Regions from separate parts of the Caldalkalibacillus thermarum genome, predicted to be linked through region 2. Evidence: predicted binding sites of a transcription regulator. Region 2 holds the regulator's gene; the other holds the start of a gene.

Region 1 (3,416 bases), on a different contig from region 2:
TATTTCCCCCAGTTTTGAAATGAAGCGCACCATCTCCCCTGCCTTGGTGCAAAAAACGTGCTGCAAACGCTCCTACCTAAGGGGGGCGTTTATGGCTGGGGGCTCTGTCAATCATCCTGAATCCTCCTCCTATCATCTGGAGATCTTTACAAGTTATGAGGAACACGGCCAGGCCTTAGTCGACTTGTGCCGCCACTTTAAGCTATATCCCAAACTGATCGAGCGGAAAAAGGGATTTGTGATGTATTTAAAAGAGGGGGAAAAGATCACCGAATTTCTTAACATTATCGGTGCCCATCAAGCTTTGTTCCAGTTTGAGGATGCCCGTATTGTTAAGGATATGCGCAATTCCGTTAACCGGTTGGTCAACTGTGAGACGGCCAATCTGAATAAAACCGTGGCGGCAGCCATGCGCCAGATTGAGAACATTCAGCTGATTGATGAAAAGATTGGCTTGGATAACTTACCTGACAAGCTGAAAGAAATCGCCCTGGTTCGCCTAGAACACCCCGATGTCAACCTGAAGGAACTGGGCGAGCTTCTGCCCAGCGGCAAGGTATCCAAGTCCGGGATCAATCACCGCCTGCGCAAGCTGGAAGAAATCGCTTCAAAATTAAGATCAGGCAGGGTATAATAATTAAAAATATGCATGGTATAGAATGACAAATGAGGGAGGAAGGTTCATGATTCACCAAACGGTAGAGGTGAAATTAAAAACGGGATTGCAAGCCCGCCCGGCCGCACTGTTTGTGCAAGAGGCGAATCGTTATGCTGCTGACATTTATGTAGAAAAAGACAACAAGAAAGTGAATGCCAAAAGCATTATGGGCATTATGAGCTTAGCCGTTGCCAAAGGCACCAACATTACCCTTTCAGCTGAAGGACATGACGCAGAGGAAGCGATTGCGGCCCTGACCCGCTTTGTTTCCAAGGAAGAGTAACTAAAAGCAAACAAGTAAGAACCCCGGTGGTGCCCCACAGCTTGAGCCAGCGCAATAAATAAAAAGAGTGATAGCTGTTTAAAGCCATCACTCTTTTTGTGTACAACATTTTTATGATGTAACATAAGTGAAACAGAATATGATGGAGAACAGATTACTATTTTATAATAGATGGATGGCACTGGCGCTTGGCCGTCTTCGCTGCTGGACCTATTTTTCTGGGGTGCGGGTAATCACTTCGTCGATCAGACCATAGGCTTTCGCTTCTTCAGCAGACATGAAGTGATCACGGTCTGTATCCCGTTCAATGCGCTCCAGAGGTTGCCCGGTCCGCTCGGCCAAGATTTTGTTCAGTCTATCCCGCATTTTTAAAATGCGTTTAGCATGAATCTCAATATCTGAGGCTTGCCCCTGTGTGCCTCCCAATGGCTGGTGAATCATCACTTCTGAGTTGGGCAGGGCAAAACGCTTGCCTTTTTCACCGGCCGCCAGGAGGAATGCTCCCATGGAAGCAGCCAATCCGATACAGATGGTGCTCACTTTTGGCTTAATGTATTGCATGGTATCGTAAATGGCCATTCCGGCTGTGATGGAACCTCCCGGGCTGTTAATGTACAGGGAAATGTCTTTTTCTGGATCTTCCGCAGCCAGAAACAACAACTGGGCGACAACAGCATTGGCCACCTGGTCATCGATAGGTGTCCCCAAGAAAATAATCCGGTCCTTTAACAAGCGCGAATAAATATCGTAGGCGCGTTCACCGCGATTGGTTTGTTCAATCACTGTGGGGATGAGTGGCATGGATGAAAGCCTCCTTTTCAGTCTGTTGATCATGTGTTACGCTATTATCATACTATAAAAGGTCAAAAAAGGTCAAATAAAAAACTCATCTTTTAGGTTTTGGCTGTGACCAAATCAAGCAAAAGGCGTAATTCATCACTAAAAAAATTTGCTTAGTGGATAGCACCCATAGAAGGTGGATATCACCCATAGAAAGGATGACAGCCCAATGAACCTGGAACAGGAACGCTATCAGCGCTGGATCAATGCTCCTGGTCTAGATCCCGCCCTGCGGAAGGAACTCGAAGCCATCAAGGACCAGCCTGCTGAAATCACCGAGCGTTTTTATACCCACTTGTCCTTCGGCACAGGAGGGATGCGCGGTGAAATTGGCGCCGGAACCAACCGCATGAACATCTATACCATTCGTAAGGCCACTTTAGGATTGGCACACTATTTACATAACCGAAAACGAGGGGATTTAAATCCAGAACAGAGCAATAACATGTCGCCGTCCAAACAGAACAAAGATGATCTGCAGGTGGTGATCGCCTACGATTGCCGCCATCAGTCGGACCGCTTTGCCTTAGAAGCGGCCTTGACACTGGCCCGCCAAGGGATCAAAGCCTACCTTTTTCCTGCCTTGGCCCCCACTCCCCAGCTGTCCTTTGCTGTACGCCGTTTGCAGGCTGATGCGGGGATTATGATCACAGCCAGCCATAATCCTCCTGAATATAATGGCTATAAGGTTTACGGGCCGGACGGGGCCCAGCTGAATGTGCAGGATGCAGAACAGCTTATGCGTGAGATCGGCCGGGTGGAGGATGAACTGTCCATTGAGGTCCTGAGGCAAGAGGAGGCGATAGACCAGGGACTCTTGGTCTATCTGGACGAACAAATTGACAGGGAGTATGTACGCTATGTGACTTCCCTTTCTCTTCGGCCGGAGATCATTAAACAGATGGGCGACCAATTTAAGATTGTGTTTACGCCACTGCACGGCGCGGCAACCAAACCGGTGCAGGCTGTGTTGAGGGAAGCCGGCTTTAGACAGGTGTATATGGTGGAAGAGCAAGTGACGCCTGATCCTGACTTCTCCACCGTGGCTTCGCCCAATCCGGAGGAGCATGAAGCTTTTACACTGGCCATTGAGAAAGCCCGGGCGGTGGATGCCGATCTGATTATGGGCACCGATCCTGATGCCGACCGCATGGGCCTCGTAGTCCGCGATGACCAGGGGGTCTACCGCGTGTTGACCGGCAACCAGACCGGCGCCCTCTTGTTGTACTATATTTTGACCCAAAAACAGGCCCAGGGCACGCTGGCGCCCAATCATACCATCTGCAAAACCATCGTCACCTCCGAGCTGGGGCGGGTCATTGGCCGTGACTTTGGCTTGGAGACCATTGACACGCTGACAGGCTTTAAATTTATTGGTGAAAAAATCAAACAGTTTAAAGCAGCTGGTGACCGGCAGTTTCTGTTTGGCTATGAAGAAAGCTACGGCTATCTGATCGGGGATGAAGTGCGGGACAAAGATGCGGTTCAGGCTGTGCTCTTGGCCGCAGAGATGGGAGCGTACTATAAAGCCAGAGGCTTGACTTTGTATGAGGCGTTGCTTGACCTGTATGAACAATACGGCTATTATCGTGAAGATCTGATCTCGGTAACATTAAAAGGACGGGAAGGACTGCA
Region 2 (3,416 bases):
TTGCCTAGATCCTCAATAATCTCTGTTTCTGAGCGACCCAAGGTGATCTGGTTGGAAATTTGGAAAATGTTACCCAGTGCATCGCTGCCTTCACCGTAAATCCCCCGTACAACCAGCCCCAGCTGATTGATGGCCGGCAAAATGCGGTTCATTTGCTTGGACATGACCAAAGCGGGCAGATGGACCATTACCGAAGCCCGTAAACCCGTGCCCACATTGGTTGGGCAACTGGTCAGGTAGCCCCGCTTCTCATCAAACGCAAAGTCCACATTCATCTCCAGCCAGTCATCGATGCTGTTGGCCTGGGTCCATGCTGCCTCCAGCTGAAAGCCAGGAAAGAGACACTGGATGCGCAGATGATCCTCTTCATTAAGCATAATGCTGATCGATTCATTTTCACTTAAAATCACAGCTCCCGCCCTTGCTTCCTCAGCCAGAAGGGGACTGATCAGGTGCTTTTCCACCAGCACTTTTTTCTCCAGGGAACTCAAATCTTCCATGCGCAAAAGTTCCAGGTTGCCCAACGCCTGGTTATCTTTGCTTCTTTCTAGTATTTTTTCCATTTTGGAAACCACTTTTTCCAGCTGTTCCCGGGTGGCAATCATAGGAAAAGGGATGTCCGTCAAATTGCGGGCCAGACGGATGCGGCTTGAGATGACAATATCCTGGTCAGGACCGCCCCCTTTCATCCAATCACTCAGAGCTTGATTGATAAAACGTTGCAGTGACATGCCTCGCCCCTCCTCATTCTTGAACCAACTGTTTCTCCAGCTCGCGGATCTCATCGCGCAGCTTAGCGGCCAGTTCAAATTCTTCATTGGCTACCGCTTGCTGCAATTTTTGTTTTTTAAGCTCGATTTCCTTCTTCATTTTCAAGCGCGATCCCGAACGGCGCGGGATTTTACCGTGATGGCTGACATTGCCGCTATGCACCTTTTTGAATAACGGCTCCAGCCGGTCCCCAAAGACACGGTAACAGTGAGCGCAACCAAAACGCCCGCTTTTGGAAAACTGGGCATAGGTTAGCCCGCACCGGTCACAGCGCAAGGGATGGGCATAGGTCGTTCCAGTCCCGCTGGGCTGATCAAAGGAAAGAAATCCGGATAACAAATTATGAATTGAAAAACTGTTGTTGAAACCGGGAAGCATTTCTCCCTTATCCTTGGCACATACATCGCACAAATGAATCTCCGTCTTCTGTCCGTTAACGATCTTGGTGAAATGTAAAGTGGCCGGACGTTCACCACACTCTTGGCAGTGCATGACACCCACTCCTTTGTTATCATGGGAAATTTAACCTGTTCAACACCTCATTGGTACAGCAACGACACGAGCATCGCTTTCAGGAGCTTGGCCCTCAGCTGATCCCGGACCCGCACGTCAAAGGGGAGAACGTTGCGCTGAACGACCGCTTTCATCAAGCGGGCTTCCCGCTCCGTCACCAGTTCTGTTTCCTGCAACCGGTCAATAATCCCTTCAGCTGCTGTTTGAGAAATATCATCCTCGATCAGACGGAGCAAGGTTTGCAAGTGCCGCTGTTCATCCACAACACGTACCTTGCGGATACGGATAAATCCGCCACCTCCCCGCTTGCTTTCCACCACATATCCTTTTTCAACGGTAAAGCGGGTTTTGATCACATAATTGATTTGGGAGGGGACGCATTGAAACTTGTCGGCCAGTTCACTCCGTTGAATCTCAATATACCCCTTTTTACTATTGTCTAAAATGCTTTTTAAATAATGCTCAATAATGTCAGAGATGTTTTTCATGGTGCCTGGTCAACCTCCAAACCGGATCACCTGAGGTGAATCAACCCTCACCCTCCAGTTGCCATGAAAAGAATGGCCAAAGGTTTTGACTTTGACTATCTTTGACTTTACTTAAATTATACGCAATAATGTGCCATAATGCAAGTCTGTTCGTAAAAAATTTTTCCCGCTCTTAGTGTCGTTCAAACATCGAGATTTATGTGCGGCATATAGTTTGCTGCTCAGTACCCATAGCTTCCTAGTTTGTCATACAATAAGGGCTGCCCCCATTTCACCGGGGTCAGCCTTTTTTCAATGCTTTTTGTTTTAACTTACCTCCGACAGAAGTCTCCCACTTCTAAGCGAAGCGAAAGTGGGAGATGAATGTCGGTTTGATGTAGCCTTAATATGATGAGTGTGGTAAAATAAAATCAAACAAACGTTCGTATTGTGGTCGAGTGAAGGTGTCTCTATCGCTTTCCGAACGTCTATTTCGTTGTGAATGCGGTTTTGTGGCAGACAGAGACACCAACGCCGCCATAAATATCAAAAAGGAAGGTCTGAAACAGTTAGGGACTGCCTGACTGGATCTCGAACCGTGGGGCACACGGGGATCGCTCGGTCAATTTTCCTTCGTTAGAAGGGATTACCCGAGAAGCCCCCACCTCTAAGCGTTAGCGTAGGTGGTGGGAGTATGTCACGGCCCTATTTATCTATGCTCACTTCTCTGACACCCTCCAAACTGCGCAGCTGGTCAACCAAAATGGCCATGGAAACAGTATTGGGGATCCGAATGCTCAGTACCAGGCGGACCGTATCAGGGTCTGTCTGGCTGGCCTCCTCAATGGACAACTTGCGGATATTCACATTTTGCTCCCCAAGCTTAGTGCAAATTTCTCCTAACTTGCCTGGCTGATCCTCCACTTTAAGCACCAGACGGTGAAAATAACTTTTGTGCAGCACAGCCGATTCAAAACGGTTGAGCACAACCAGGCTCAACAGAACCAGCCCTGTGGACAAAATAGCGCCAAAGTAGAAGCCGGCTCCTAAGGCCAGCCCAATGCCGGCGACAACCCACAGGGAGGCCGCTGTGGTTAACCCCCGGATGGCAAAGCCGTGTACCAAGATTGTTCCGGCTCCCAAAAAACCGATGCCGCTCACCACCTGGGCAGCCAGCCGGGCGGGATCCGCCACCACATAGCCGTACTGGCTCCGCTCTTTAATATATTCCTCAAAACCATAAATGGAGATGAGCATAATCAAGGCAGAGCCCACACAAACCAAAATATGAGTGCGAAAACCAGCCGGGCGGTTGCTTTGCTCCCTCTCCAAACCCACCAAACCACCAAGTAAGGTGGCCAGCAATAAACGCAAGGTAATTTCTAAATAATGGGCATCCTGAATCCACATCCACCACTTATGAAAAATTTCCATTCCACAGTCCCTCCTCCACTCATTCCAATAAGAAAAAAGGGTTTGGTTAAAAGTTATGATTTACTATACCATAATTATTTCCGAGAAGGGAGCCAATCCCGGCATGCTTATCCATCTTGTCTCATATACATGAAGACAAGCAAAGGATGTGATAAGCATGGGAGTCCGCCTTCCATCGCTGTGGCAGGGGTTCTAAACGGCCTGTAGTTCGGCTTGTTCTTCGCCGGCCTC

What was found. The regulator CtsR, encoded in region 2, represses protease genes until heat stress. The targets are predictions, from matches to a motif close to ATGGTCAATAAAGGTCAAACA.
Region 1: a site for CtsR is predicted at 1,801-1,821, ahead of clpP (ATP-dependent Clp endopeptidase proteolytic subunit ClpP). Genes of this name have one in related genera too.

The regions. Positions count from the first base shown of each region.
Region 1 is NZ_BMKZ01000023.1:28,962-32,377, forward strand. It holds gene whiA (DNA-binding protein WhiA) at 1-634, shown strand, start outside; gene IEW48_RS10230 (HPr family phosphocarrier protein) at 684-941, shown strand; gene clpP (ATP-dependent Clp endopeptidase proteolytic subunit ClpP) at 1,152-1,742, opposite strand; gene IEW48_RS10240 (phospho-sugar mutase) at 1,951-3,416, shown strand, end outside.
Region 2 is NZ_BMKZ01000012.1:64,894-68,309, forward strand. It holds gene mcsB (protein-arginine kinase McsB) at 1-731, opposite strand, end outside; gene mcsA (protein-arginine kinase activator protein McsA) at 745-1,263, opposite strand; gene IEW48_RS06735 (CtsR family transcriptional regulator) at 1,311-1,772, opposite strand; gene IEW48_RS06740 (zinc ribbon domain-containing protein) at 2,177-2,335, shown strand; gene IEW48_RS06745 (MgtC/SapB family protein) at 2,457-3,185, opposite strand.